DNA from 4 places in the Streptomyces sp. NPDC058872 genome. Region 1 is predicted to be linked to each of the others. Evidence: riboswitches for the same ligand, from Rfam matches in the RefSeq annotation. Region 1 holds a riboswitch; each other region holds the start of a gene.
The links. A riboswitch is a leader RNA that binds a small molecule or an ion and turns the genes downstream of it on or off. The one in region 1 is predicted to bind cyclic di-AMP.
Positions count from the first base shown of each region.

Region 2: it holds a riboswitch for cyclic di-AMP, as region 1 does, so the genes downstream of both, ACFW22_RS22110 (M23 family metallopeptidase) here and ACFW22_RS20535 (transglycosylase family protein) in region 1, are expected to answer to the same signal.
Region 3: it holds a riboswitch for cyclic di-AMP, as region 1 does, so the genes downstream of both, ACFW22_RS27025 (M23 family metallopeptidase) here and ACFW22_RS20535 (transglycosylase family protein) in region 1, are expected to answer to the same signal.
Region 4: it holds a riboswitch for cyclic di-AMP, as region 1 does, so the genes downstream of both, ACFW22_RS12170 (peptidoglycan DD-metalloendopeptidase family protein) here and ACFW22_RS20535 (transglycosylase family protein) in region 1, are expected to answer to the same signal.

Region 1 is NZ_JBHYMK010000031.1:29,357-32,822, forward strand. It holds gene ACFW22_RS20525 (cytochrome P450) at 1-315, shown strand, start outside; gene ACFW22_RS20530 (transglycosylase family protein) at 490-1,479, shown strand; cyclic di-AMP (ydaO/yuaA leader) riboswitch at 1,738-1,910, shown strand; gene ACFW22_RS20535 (transglycosylase family protein) at 1,914-2,624, shown strand; gene eno (phosphopyruvate hydratase) at 2,959-3,466, shown strand, end outside.
Region 2 is NZ_JBHYMK010000035.1:21,875-25,340, reverse strand. It holds gene ACFW22_RS22120 (MFS transporter) at 1-467, shown strand, start outside; gene ACFW22_RS22115 (PP2C family protein-serine/threonine phosphatase) at 576-1,787, shown strand; cyclic di-AMP (ydaO/yuaA leader) riboswitch at 2,000-2,164, shown strand; gene ACFW22_RS22110 (M23 family metallopeptidase) at 2,176-3,282, shown strand; gene ACFW22_RS22105 (aldo/keto reductase) at 3,326-3,466, shown strand, end outside.
Region 3 is NZ_JBHYMK010000050.1:55,005-58,470, forward strand. It holds gene ACFW22_RS27015 (M16 family metallopeptidase) at 1-456, shown strand, start outside; gene ACFW22_RS27020 (M16 family metallopeptidase) at 453-1,850, shown strand; cyclic di-AMP (ydaO/yuaA leader) riboswitch at 2,063-2,228, shown strand; gene ACFW22_RS27025 (M23 family metallopeptidase) at 2,241-3,011, shown strand; gene ACFW22_RS27030 (GntR family transcriptional regulator) at 3,202-3,466, shown strand, end outside.
Region 4 is NZ_JBHYMK010000015.1:40,471-43,936, forward strand. It holds gene ACFW22_RS12165 (tyrosine-protein phosphatase) at 1-497, opposite strand, end outside; cyclic di-AMP (ydaO/yuaA leader) riboswitch at 858-1,028, shown strand; gene ACFW22_RS12170 (peptidoglycan DD-metalloendopeptidase family protein) at 1,033-2,010, shown strand; gene ACFW22_RS12175 (SGNH/GDSL hydrolase family protein) at 2,162-2,956, shown strand; gene ACFW22_RS12180 (STM4011 family radical SAM protein) at 2,943-3,466, opposite strand, start outside.

The DNA of each region.
Region 1 (3,466 bases):
GTGGTGCTGGCCGCCGCCGACCGGGACCCGGAGCGGTTCGACGGACCGGACGTGCTCGACCTCGCCCGCCGCGACAACCAGCACCTCGGGTACGGGCACGGCATCCACTACTGCCTGGGCGCACCGCTCGCCCGCCTGGAAGGACAGGCCGCGCTCTCGACGCTGCTGACTCGCCTGCCGGACCTGAGACTTGCCGTGGATCCGACCGAACTGCGGTGGCGCGGAGGGCTCATCATGCGTGGTTTGCGCACGCTTCCGGTGGAGTTCTCCCCTTCCGCACCCCTTCTGGTAACTGACGTGGCATCAGAAATGTGATCTTCGCGTGATCGCGCGTCCATCGACTTGTGACGGACGTTCGAATGCCGCTACGTTCACCGGAATCTCAGCCGCCACGCGAAAGGCGTTCCTATGCGTTCCGGGAACGGACGACACCGTCGCCCCCGTCAGGCCCCCGCCATCGTCGTCGCCGCCGGTGTGACCGGTTCCGCGATGGCGCTGCCGCTGCTCGCCACCGGGTCTGCCTCCGCCGCCGACGCCGCCACGTGGGACCGGGTCGCCGAATGCGAGTCCGGCGGACAGTGGAGCGCCAACTTCGGCAACGGGATGTACGGCGGACTCCAGTTCACCCAGGACAGTTGGGAGCGGAACGGCGGTCTGGCGTACGCGCCCAGCCCCGACCTGGCCAGCCGCGCCCAGCAGATCGCGGTGGCCGAGAAGGCGCTCGCCGGGGGCAGCAACGACTGGGCCACCTGTGCGCCGATCGCCGGCCTGAAGAACGACGGCAAGGCCACCGGAGTGAACCCCGGGCCCGCCGTCACCCCGGCGGCGCCCACGGGCCCGCCTCCGGAGTCCAATCGCACCGGCGGTGAGCCGGTGTCCTCCGCGGGTGGGCAAGGGGCGACTCAGCAGCCCGCCGCGCCCGTGACCCCGAGCGCCCCGGCGACCTCCGCCACTCCGACGCACCCGACCACTCCGGCATATCCGACGATTCCGTCAACTCCTGACGCATCGGTCAATCCGGATGGATCGACCGCTCCCGTCGATCCGACGGCACCGACCGCCCCTGATGCATCCATTACGCCCGATGTGTCTGTTTCGCCGGGAATTCCGGAAGGTGAGGTGCCGTCGGCCACGCCGGGCACCGGCAAGCACCGGGGCGAGGCGGCACCGGAGGAAAGTGGCATGCCGGGCAATTCATCCGATGCGGGTCGGCATGCTTCGGGCGTGAGCGGGGGCGACGTCCAGTCGGCGACTGACGGGGCGAAAGCTTCCGCCGAAAAGGACAGTAAGGGCACTTCGGGCGAATACACCGTGCGACCCGGCGACAGCCTGTCCGACATCGCCCAGGAGAACGAACTCCCCGGTGGGTGGACCGCGCTCTACGACGCCAACCGGCAGACCGTGGGGACCGATCCGGATCTGATCCTGCCTGGTCAGAGTCTCGACCTGACGGCGGATCCGGTCGCGGCGGAGGGGTGATTGGTCGCCTTATGTCCGGTTCTGCGTAAGTGAGACATGGGTCTCTTCGTCCCAACTGGCGTGTCACGTCCGGAAACTTCGCTTCCGCCGGCTCTCACCTGCGCAAACAGCACCCGCCGGAAGGCAAGGAGGGGCGATATGTCCCCCATGGGCCTCTTTGAACTTCCGGTGGGTCTGTGTCTACGGTCGTCACCGCTCGCCACCGCGGGCCCCGTCGACCGAAACGCCGAATCCTGCCGTCGGCCGATGGGAACAGTCGTCGCGCAAGCGCCGAAGGCAGGAGCGGGGGACCCAAGGTAAGCGCCGGGCCCGGCGGTCGAGACGGACCGCCGGAGACCGGCTTGGGGTGAAGTCGCGTGCCAGACGCGCGGCCGGGCAACTCTTCGGCCCGAACCCGACAGCTCACCTCGCAGGCGTCGGTGAGGAGAATTCCCATGCTGTTTTCCGCCAAGGGCAAACACCGCCGTCCCTCCAAGGCCGCCCAGGTCGTCGCGCTCGCCGGTGTCACCGGTGCCGCCGTCGCCGCGCCGCTGCTGACCGCGGGCACCGCCTCGGCCGCCACCGCCGCCGAGTGGGACGTCGTCGCCGCCTGTGAGTCCGGTGGCAACTGGGCCATCAACACGGGCAACGGCTACTACGGCGGCCTGCAGTTCTCGGCCTCCACCTGGGCCGCGTACGGCGGCACCGCCTACGCCCCGACCGCCAACCTGGCCTCGAAGTCCCAGCAGATCGCCATCGCCGAGAAGGTCCTCGCGGGCCAGGGCAAGGGTGCCTGGCCGAGCTGTGGCGTCGGCCTCTCCAGCGCTTCCTACTCCGGCGGCACCGTCGAGAGCACCCCCCAGCAGGCCGCTCCGAAGCAGCGCGAGACGGAGCAGCCGACCACCCGCAGCCAGCAGCGCCAGGCCCCGAAGAAGGCCGCCCAGCAGGCCGCGCCGCAGGCCGCGAAGAAGACCGTCACCACCCCCACCGGCAAGAAGGTGAAGAAGGGTGACGGCGAGTACAAGGTCGTCTCCGGCGACACCCTCAGCAAGATCGCCCAGGCGCACGGCGTCAAGGGCGGCTGGGCCAAGCTCTTCGAGCTGAACAAGGACGTCGTCGAGAACGCCGACCTCATCTACCCGGGCCAGCAGCTCCACCTGAAGTGAGCCCGGCGGCCCGTGTGAGTCCGGCGGCTCGCGCGGTGCCGACGACCCTCCCGCGGTGACCACCCCGGTCCGGCGCGCCCCTCCCCCGTGCGCGCCGGACCGGGGTTCCCCCGTTCCGGGGCCCTGGCGGGGAAGGGGACCTGACGACCGCGAGGGTTACCGTCCAGTAGATCTGGGATCTTTCGTCCCGATGTACGTGCCCTTGGGTCCTTTTTCGTCCCAGGGGGCGGGCGCGCGGCGGGCCGGAGCCCCCGAGCCGGTTAGGCTCTTGCCGCAAGGCCAAGCGACCCTGCACCGACCTTGCGTCACATCCAGCGTCACATCCCAGAAGGAGATGCTCGTGCCGTCCATCGACGTCGTCGTAGCCCGGGAAATCCTGGACTCCCGAGGCAACCCCACGGTCGAGGTCGAGGTCGGCCTCGACGACGGCAGCACCGGCCGTGCTGCCGTTCCGTCCGGCGCCTCCACCGGTGCGTTCGAGGCCCTTGAGCTTCGCGACGGTGACCCCAACCGCTACCAGGGCAAGGGCGTCGAGAAGGCCGTCCTCGCCGTCATCGAGCAGATCGGCCCGGAGCTCGTCGGCTACGACGCCACCGAGCAGCGGCTGATCGACCAGGCCATGTTCGACCTGGACGCCACCCCGGACAAGTCCTCGCTCGGCGCCAACGCCATCCTCGGCGTCTCCCTCGCCGTCGCGCACGCCGCCTCCGAGGCCAGCGACCTCCCGCTCTTCCGCTACCTGGGCGGCCCGAACGCGCACCTGCTGCCCGTTCCGATGATGAACATCCTCAACGGTGGGTCGCACGCCGACTCCAACGTGGACATCCAGGAGTTCATGATCG
Region 2 (3,466 bases), on a different contig from region 1:
CGCTGTTCGTGGTCTCGGCGCTCGTCGCACTCGTCGGGCAGTTGAGGATCACGGCCTGGTGCCGGCGCCGCCTCAGCCGGGAGCGGTGCCTGGTCCTCGGACTCGGTCTGATGGGCAGTGCCTTCCTGCTCCCGGCCGCCCTGGGCCGGGGCGTGGCGGGGCTGCTGCTGTGCGCGGCGGTGCTGGCCGTTGCGAACGCGGTGCTCTACCCGTACGAGATGGACACCGTCGTCGCCCTGGCCAGGGGCCGCTGGGTCGCCACCCATTACGGGCTCTACAACACGGTGTGCGGGATCGGCATCACCCTGGGGAACCTGGGGACGGGCGCGCTGTTGGACGTCACCGGGTGGTCGGCGGTGCCGTGGCTCGCGCTGTGCGGGGTCGGTCTGGTGTGTGCGGCGGCGATGGCCCTGCTGGCCCGGGGCGGGCGGCTCGCCGAGGGGGTCGCCGTCCCGGCGTCGGGCTGACGCCGTCCACCGGTCGGCCGCCCGGGAGTCGCCGCCGCGCGGGACGGCGGCGACCCTGGGAGGGCGCGGTGCGGACCGCGGCCGGTCGGACCGGGCAGGAGAGCACAGGTGGGGCACCCCGTGGGAGCGGCGCGCGGAGCACGGCGGCGCGACGAGGCCCGTCCGGCGTACGGCGGGGTGCGGCGGTTCCTCCGCACCCTGCCCCCGCTGGTCATCGTGGGCGGTGTCGTCTTCGACCTGCTGACACCGCCCGCGTACACGGCGGCGCCGCTCTTCTCCGCCGCCCCGCTGATCGCCGCGCCCTTCTTCTCGACGCTGACCAGTCTGCTCACCGGCATCGCCGCGGTGCTGGCCTCCATCGGACTGCACGTCTACAACGGCACCTCCTTCGACATCCCGCCCCTCACCGAGACCCTGACCGTGGTCACCGTCTCCGTGCTCGCCCTGCTCATCAACCGGGTCGTGCGCCGCAGCGGCGAGCGGCTCGCCTCGGCGCGGGTGATCGCCGCCGCGGCGCAGAAGGCCGTGTTGCCGACGCCCGCCGAGCGGATCGGCGGGCTGCAGTGCGCGGCGCGGTACGAGGCGGCGCAGGCCGATGCGTTCATCGGCGGGGACCTGTTCGCCGTGCAGGACACCCCGCACGGGGTGCGGCTGGTGGTCGGGGACGTGCGGGGCAAGGGGATGGACGCGGTCGAGGCGGTCGCCGTCATCGTGGGGGCCTTCCGGGAGGCGGCCGAGCAGGAGCGGTCCCTGGAGGGGGTGGCGCAGCGGCTGGAGCGGGCACTGGCGCGGGAGGGCACCCGCCGGGACGAGCTCGACGCGGTCGAGGGGTTCACGACCGCGGTGCTGGCCGAGGTCCCGCACGCCGGCGGGAGCGGGACCTTCGACGGCTTCGTCCGGGTCGTCAACCGCGGGCACCCGCCGCCGCTGCTGTTGTACGGGGACGGGCGACTGGCCCCCCTGGAGCCGGACGAGGCCGCGCTACCGCTGGGCATGGGTGAGTTGGGTGCGTGGCCGGACCGGGCGCAGGCCCTGCCGTTCCCACCGGGTGCGACGCTGCTCTTCTCCACTGACGGCCTCTCGGAGGCCCGGAACGGGCAGGGCGTCTTCTACGATCCGGCGGCCCGGCTCGCCGGGCGGATCTTCCCGGGGCCGGAGGAACTGCTCGATGCCCTCGTGGACGACGTGCGCCTCCACACGGGTGGCGGTGCGACGGACGACATGGCGTTGCTCGCGGTGAGCCGGCCGGCGAGCGGGCAGCCGGAGCGGCGCCGGACGATGCCGGTCGTGCCGCCGACCGGCTCCGGTCACCAGGGGTAGTCGAGGGGTGTCACTGCGATAACAATTGACACAACGTCAGATTTTGAAGGTTTCGCCCTTCGTGCCCCTGGCCTTGTTGAGTGGGGGTCAAATCGCCTCATAGCGTGCTAATTCAATGAATGATCAAGGGGAACGGCTTGGAATCGGGAGGCCCTGTCTATTAACGTTCGATAACGCAGTGCGGTCGTCCCAGCCGTCGCAAGAGGCGGCACCGTGCGCATGCGCCGAATCCTGAAAAGGAACCGGGGAACCACCACTTGGGGTGAATCGGGCCCCTTCGCACGCGTGCGAACCACGCACCCGCGCGAGCGAGCCCGTAGGAGACCTTCCTGCTCCGAACCCGTCAGCTAACCCGGTAGGCGAGGAGGAAGGAAAGGAGCGCGCCCCCGTGGCGTCCAACACCCCCGCACCCGAGGCCCCCTTCGACGCCTTCGGCGGCGGTGCGGGTCCCGTTGCCGAAGGCACCGAGTGGAACCCCACCGAGGGCTCCCTCCGGGCCGAGAACCGTTCCGGCGGCCGGCACCGGGTCGTCAAGCAGCGCTCCAACTTCGCCCGCTCCTCCACCGTCCTCGGCGTCGGCGTGATCGCGGCCGTCGGCGCGGGCGGCCTCGCCACCGCGCAGGAGAAGCCCCCGGTGGCGATATCCCTCCCCGACCTCCCCGACCTGGACCTTCCGGACGCCCAGGACCTCCCCGGCGTCGGCGCGTTCCTCTCCGGCGACGAGGAGGAGGCGCCCGTCACCACGGCCGCCGCCAACCCGAACCCGCTCACCAGCACCACGTACGCCACCGCGACCGAGGACCGGAGCGGCCAGGCCGAGCAGGTCTCCGCCGGCACCGCCGACGCGGGAGAGGCCCTGCGCGCCCGCATCCTCCAGCAGGCCGAGCAGCAGCAGGCCTCCGCAGACGCCACCGAGAAGGCCGAGGCGGAGAGGGCGGCGGCGGAGAAGGCGGCCGTCGAGGCCGCGGCCAAGGCGGAGGCGGCGGCGAAGGCCGAGGCGGAAGCCAAGGCGAAGGCGGAGGCGGAGGCCAAGGCGAAGGCGGAGGCGGAAGCGGCGGCGAAGGCCGAGGCCGAGCGCCTGGCCCAGCTGGCCGCGAGCTACTCGCTCCCCCTCTCCTCGTACACGATCACCTCCACCTACATGCAGTCCGGCTCCATGTGGTCCTCCGGCTACCACACCGGCCTCGACTTCGCCGCCCCCACGGGCACCCCGCTGAAGGCCGTCCACGGCGCGACCGTCAAGTCGGCCGCCTGGTCCGGTTCCTACGGCTACCGGATCGTCCTGGAACTGGAGGACGGCACCGAGGTCTGGTACTGCCACCTGTCGTCCATGACGGTCAGCGTCGGCCAGACCGTGGGCACCGGCGAAACGATCGGCCGCGTCGGCGCCACCGGCAACGTCACCGGCCCCCACCTCCACCTGGAGGTCCACACCCCCGGCGGCGACGGCATCGACCCGGCCGGCTGGCTCCGCTCCAAGGGCCTGAGCATCTGACCCCGGTGGAATAGGCCCGGCGGCGGGACCCGTTGGTCGATTCATGACCACCCTCCGCCCGCTGGGCACCTCCGAGCTGCACGTCTTCCCCCTCGCCCTGGGCGGCAACGTCTTCGGCTGGACCGCCGACGAGGACCAGTCCTTCGCCGTCCTCGACGCCTACGCCGCGGCCGGTGGCAATTTC
Region 3 (3,466 bases), on a different contig from region 1:
CGCCTGGTGCGCCGAGACCGCACCGCGGTGGCCGCGGGCTTCGGCCTGCTGCGGCTCGCCGGGGCGCCTTCGCTCGGCTGGCTCGACGTCAAGACCTCCGGCGGCGTCGAGGTTCCGCAGATCGAGGCGGCCGTCGACGAGGAGCTCGCCCGGTTCGCGGCGGAGGGGCCCACGTCGGAGGAGATGGAGCGTGCACAGGCCCAGCTGGAGCGCGAGTGGCTGGACCGGCTCGGCACGGTGGCGGGCCGCGCGGACGAACTGTGCCGGTTCGCGGTGCTCTTCGGCGACCCGCAGCTCGCCCTGACCGCCGTCGACCGGGTCCTGGGCATCACCGCGGACGAGGTCCGGGCGGTCGCGGCGGCCAAGCTGCGCCCCGACAACCGCGCGGTGCTCGTCTACGAGCCCTTGGCGACCGAGCAGAGCGACAGCGACGAGGAAGAGGGAGCGGACCAGTGACCGACGCTGCCGTGTCTTTGACCAACATGGACTTCCACCCGCAGCCCCGGCCGGGCACCGCGAAGCCGTGGGCCTTCCCGGCTCCGGACCGTGCGAAGCTGGACAACGGCCTGACCGTCCTCACCTGCCACCGGCCCGGCCAGCAGGTGGTGGCGGTGGAGCTCTTCCTGCCGGCGCCGCTGGACGCCGAGCCCGCCGGTCTCGACGGCGTTGCCACCATCATGGCCCGCGCCCTGTCCGAGGGCACCGACCGGCACAGCGCGGAGGAGTTCGCGGCCGAGTTGGAGCGCTGTGGCGCCACGCTCGACGCGCACGCCGACCACCCGGGCGTGCGGGTCTCCCTGGAGGTGCCGGTCTCCCGCCTGCCCAAGGCGCTCGGTCTGCTGTCCGAGGCCCTCGTCGCGCCGGCGTTCCTGGAGACCGAGATCGAGCGCTTGGTGCGCAACCGCCTCGATGAGATTCCGCACGAGTCGGCCAACCCGTCCCGTCGTGCCGCCAAACAGCTCTACAAGGAACTGTTCCCGGACGGTTCCCGGATGTCCCGGCCGCGCCAGGGCACCGAGGAGACGGTCGCCGCGATCGACGCCGCTGCGGTCCGCGCCTTCTACGAGGCGTACGTGCGCCCCGCCACGGCCACGGCCGTGGTCGTCGGCGACCTGACCGGCATCGACCTCGACAAGGTCCTCGCCGAGTCCTTGGGCGCCTGGACCGGCGAGCCGGCCGAGCCGCTGCCGATGCCTCCGATCACCGCCGACGACACCGGGCGGGTCGTCATCGTGGACCGCCCCGGTGCGGTGCAGACCCAGTTGCTGATCGGTCGGATCGGTCCGGACCGGCACGACCGCGTCTGGCCGGCCCAGATCCTCGGCGCCTACTGCCTGGGCGGCACCCTGACCTCGCGCCTGGACCGCGTCCTGCGCGAGGAGAAGGGCTACACGTACGGGGTGCGGGCCTTCGGGCAGGTGCTCCGCTCCGACGCCGGGGGGAACGGCGCGGCCATGCTGGCCATCAGCGGTTCCGTCGACACCCCCAACACGGGTCCGGCCCTTGATGACCTCTGGAAGGTGCTGCGGACCCTGGCCGCCGAGGGCCTCACGGACGCCGAGCGCGAGACGGCCGTGCAGAACCTGGTGGGTGTGGCGCCCCTCAAGTACGAGACGGCCGCTTCGGTCGCCGGGACGCTCGCCGATCAGGTGGAGCAGCACCTCCCGGACGACTTCCAGGCCGAGTTGTACGCGCGTCTGGTCGAGACGGGCACGGTCGAGGCGACGGCCGCCGTGGTCAGTGCCTTCCCGGTGGACCGACTGGTCACCGTGCTGGTCGGTGACGCCGCTCAGATCGCGGAGCCGGTCCGGGAGCTCGGCATCGGCGAAGTCACCGTGGTGACCGGCTGATCCGTTCTGCCGACCACGGCAGAACCCGACAACGGAGGTCCCTGACGGCATGGTTCGTCAGGGACCTCCTGTTTGTCCGTATTGCTGGCAAGGGTGGCCTTCTGCCCTGTGGCATGTCTTACAAATAAGCGTGTCTGTTTGGTGATTGACAGACGATCCGCATAGCGTCGGTCCGGCTGTTCGTCAGTTGCACGTGCCGCAACCGCGGCATCGAACAGTCATCGCCGAGTCCCCGTCAGGCGCGAGCCTGGGGAGCCGGGGACCCACATCGAGTCCCTGGGGTGAATCGAGCGCCTTCGTCCCGGACGGAGGGGTTCGTAGGAGACCTTCCTGCTCCGAACCCGTCAGCTAACCCGGTAGGCGAGAAGGAAGGAAAGGACCAGCCACTTCATGGCGTTCACCCGTGCCACCGGGAAGCATCGTGGTTCGAGCCGGATGGCTCGCCGCAGCGTGGGCATCGCCGGTGCGGCGACGCTCGCCACCACCGGCGTCATCGGCACCCTGGCCTCCCCGGCGCTCGCCGCCGACACGGACGACCGGTCCGCCGAGGACACCGGCCTCACCCAGGTGATCACCGAGGACTCCCTCGTGGACCGGATCAACGCCCAGGCCGCCGCCCAGGAGCAGGAGGCCGTCGAGGCCATCGCCAAGGCGAAGGCCGAGGCCGAGGCCAAGCGCAAGGCCGAGGCCCGGGCCAAGGAGATCCGACTGGAGCGCGAGCGCGCCGCCCGCGAGGCCGAGCGCCGCCGCCTGGCCTCCTTCCAGCTTCCCGTTGCCGGCTCGTACGTCTCCACGGGCTACAAGGCCGGCGGCTCGCTCTGGTCCTCCGGCAGCCACTCCGGCGTCGACTTCCACGCCGCCTACGGCAGCCGGGTCGTCTCCGTCGGCTCCGGCACCGTCGTCGAGGCCGGCTGGGGCGGCGCCTACGGCAACAACATCGTCATCAGGATGAACGACGGCACGTACACCCAGTACGGGCACCTCGCCTCCATCGGCGTGTACGTCGGCCAGACCGTCGAGCCGGGCCAGCAGATAGGCGTGTCGGGTTCGACCGGCAACTCGACCGGCCCGCACCTCCACTTCGAGGCGCGCACGAGCCCCGAGTACGGCTCGGACATCAACCCGGTCTCGTACCTCCGTGCCCGCGGCGTCGCGGTCTGATCCGGACCCGTCGCGCACCGCGTCGCAAAAGCCCCGGCTCGTACTGAGCCGGGGCTTTTTGCTGACCAAAAGATATCCATGGATTCCGCTGGGGCATCGGAAATTCTGGCGTGCTGCAATAGAGTCGCAGATCGGACGCAGGACGGGCGTCGGTCACATTGTCTCGCGCGGACCAAGGCGGAGGTCGGACATGCGCATTCCCGCGCACTCGGTATGCACGGCGATCCGGGACGACATCGTCTCCGGTCTGTTCGAGCGGGGGAGCCGGTTGACCGAGGAGCAGCTCGCTCGTCGGTACGGGGTTTCCCGCGTTCCGGTCCGCGAGGCGTTGCGCACCCTGGAGTCCGAGGGCTTCGTCGTCACTCGCCGGCATGCGGGCGCCCATGTGGCCGAGCCCACCGAACAGGAGGCGGCCGATCTCCTCGACATGCGGTTGCTGCTCGAACCGCTGGGGG
Region 4 (3,466 bases), on a different contig from region 1:
CCGGCCGCGCAGTGCATGAGGGCCGGGACGCTCTCCTCCGCCATGGAGTGCAGGATCCGGCTGTGCTCCGCAGTGCGCTCGACCACCATCTTCCGGTAGGAATCGGACATGCGGGCGGCTGCCTTGCCGTCGCCGAGGACCTCTCGCAGCTGGGCGACCTCTCCGTCCCGGACCAGCTTCCAGAACTCCTTGCCGTCGGCCGGGTCATTGAGGGGGATGTTCACGTTCCGCACGCCGGGCAGCTCGACGTCCGCGCCCTCGACCTTCCGGTCGGCCTCGTTGCGGAAGTCGAAGACGGTGTGGAGGCCCAGGGAGGCGAGGAAGGCGGCGTCGCGCTCCGTCGCATGGGCGAGGTGGCCGCTGCGGAAGAGGCGCCCGGGGTGAACGGCGCGCCCGTCCGTCGTCGGCAGGCCGCCCACGTCCCGGAAGTTGCGGACCTCCGTCAGTTCGGGCTCGGTGGCTTCGGCGGGTGGGGTCTGCGGCAGCTGCTGCGTCACGGGCGGGTGCTCCTGTTCTGGAGATCTGTTCTTGGGGCAATCATCTCGGCCGGGTGCCGTGTGCGCACCCCCCTCAGGAGGTAATGGGCGATCTGTCCGTATTTGGGCGATAGGGGTAACACGCCCTAGTTGAGGGGGAGATGGGGTTCGATGCGTGAGCAGCGTCATAACCGTGACGGAACGTGCCTGATCGTCTTCTCCAAATTCCCTGGGGAAAAAGGAGATCGACGGACCGTCATCCACGGAGGGTGACCGGAATTTCGCCCCAAAGGCAAAGGATTGCGGAGTTCCTGAAAAGTGCGGCTTGTTCGCTCCGGCCCCACTCGTCTAGCGTCGCGCTCACTCCGGACGGACCGCCGAATCCTGCCACCGCCCGGAATCCGCACTCACCCGTACGAGGCAGGAGCGGGGGACCCAGGTAGTACGCCGATCCCTCGAAAAGGACGGCTCGGGGTGAAGCCGCGTGAGAACGCGGCCGGACATCTCCAGTCCGAACCCGACAGCTCACCTCGTAGGCGACGGAGAGGAATTCGCCATGCCCGCGAAGGGTAAGCACCGCCGTCCCAAGGTCAACCCGATCACCCGCGGGTTCCTGGCAGCCGGCACCGGAGGCGCCGTCGTCGCCCTCCCGCTCCTCGGAGCCACCAGCGCCCACGCCGCCCCGGTCGCCGCTCCGGCCCTGCCCGTCGCCGCTCCGGCGAAGGCCGCCGTCGTGGAGGCCGCCCCGGTCGCCGCGAAGGCCGCGCCGAAGACCTACTCCGTGGTCCGGGGCGACTACCTGTCGAAGATCGCCGCCGAGCACCACCTGGTGGGCGGCTGGCAGAAGCTCTACGAGGACAACCGCCAGGTCGTCGGCGAGAACCCCTCGCTGATCCTGCCCGGAATGAAGCTGACCCTCGGCGCGAAGAGCACGGCGAAGGCCGCCGCTCCGAAGGCCGCGGCTCCGAAGGCCGCCACCGCGAAGGACTCCGCCAGCAGCAAGCGGAGCTCCGGAAAGAACGGCGACGCCCCCCGGGCTTCCCGCAGCAGCGAGCGGGCCTCGGCTCCGGCCGCCGCGACCTCCTCCTCTTCCGCCGCGTCGTCCTCGTCGGCCGGCACGACCTCCTCCTCCGGCTGGTTCGCCCCCGTCAGCGGCGGCGTCTCCACCCCGTACCGTGCCTCGGGCTCCATGTGGTCCTCCGGCTACCACACCGGTGTCGACTTCATGGCCTCCACCGGAACCACCGTCGTGGCGGTCGGCCCCGGCACCGTCTACTCCGCGGGCAACGGGGGAGCGTACGGCAACCAGGTCGTCATCCAGCACGCCGACGGCACCTTCTCGCAGTACGCCCACCTCTCCTCGATCTCCGTCTCCGCCGGCCAGACCGTCAGCGGCGGCCAGCAGATCGGCCTCTCCGGCGCGACCGGCAACGTCACCGGCCCGCACCTGCACTTCGAAATGCGCACCGGACCGGGGTACGGCTCCGACATCGACCCGCTGGCGACCCTGCGCCAGCACGGCGTGAGCATCTGACGCCCCGTAACTCCCGGAGGCCCGGCACGCACGTGCCGGGCCTCCGGCGTATTCCGGCTTGGTGGAATCTTTATCGGTGGCGTATGTCACCCGCCGTCAAGCCCTCCTTACGGTCGCGTAGGTCACACCCGAAGGGGAAGGATGTGGTCCCGTGGCAGACGATTCGAGATCAAGAGAAAACAGCGCATTCGGGTCGTACGCGGCGATCGGTGACAGCTTCACCGAGGGCGTCGGAGACCCCGGCCCCGACGGGGCCTACGTCGGCTGGGCGGACCGCTTCGCGGTCCTGCTCGCCGACCAGCTGCCGGAGCACGACGCCTTCCGCTACGCCAACCTGGCCGTACGCGGACGCCTCCTCGACCAGATCGTGGCGGAACAGGTCCCCCGGGCGAAGGAACTCGCCCCCGACCTGGTGACCTTCTGCGCCGGCGGCAATGACATCATCCGCCCCGGAACGGACCCGGACGACGTGGCCGAACGCTTCGAACGCGCCGTCGTCGAGCTGACCTCCGCCGTCGGAACCGTCATGGTGACGACCGGCTTCGACACCCGCGAGGTCACGCTCCTCAAGCACCTCCGGGGCAAGATCGCCACCTACAACGGGCACGTCCGGGCCATCGCCGACCGCTACGGCTGCCCGGTCCTCGACCTGTGGTCGCTGAAGTCCGTCCAGGACCGGCGCGCCTGGGACGAGGACCGGCTGCACCTCTCCCCCGAGGGACACACCCGGGTCGCCCTGCGCGCCGCGCAGGTCCTCGGCATGCCGGTGCCCGCGGACCCGGACCAGCCGTGGCCCCCGGTCCCGCCGCGCGGCACCCTCGAAGTCCGACGCGACGACATCCACTGGGCCAAGGAGTACCTCGTGCCCTGGATCGGACGCCGGCTGCGCGGCGAGAGCTCCGGAGACCACGTCGAGGCCAAGCGCCCCGACCTCATGCCGCTGTAGTCGGCGGTGCCGCGGGGATCCGCTCCAGGACCCCGCCGGCGAACACGTCGTACAGCGGCAGCGTCTCCAGGTGGACGTAGCCGATGTGACAGTCGCAGACGGCGAGGGGACAGACCCGGGGACGCAGGGCGGCGCGGTACGAGCCGTCGTACAGGTTCCCCAGCTCGGCCCGGACGAAGTGGCAGCGCCGCACCGTCCCCTCGCCGTCCACCGAGACCACGGACTCCCCGGTCCGGCAGGGCAGCCCCGCCGAGCGGTGCGGATGCCGGCTGTACGGGAACAGGGGGTCGAGCTCCGTCCAGGCATCGGCCTCCGCGTCGGTGTAGGTGCGCCCCTCGGCCGCGTTCACCCAGAGGTACACGTGCGGGGGCAGCGCCGCCCGCAGCCGGACGGCGTCCTCCCGGTGCTCGGGCAGGCCGACCACGCCGACGCTGAACCGGATGCCCCGTTCGGCGAGCTCCCGGCACCGGGTGAGGAAGCGTTCGTACGGTGTCTGCCCCGGGTGGTAGG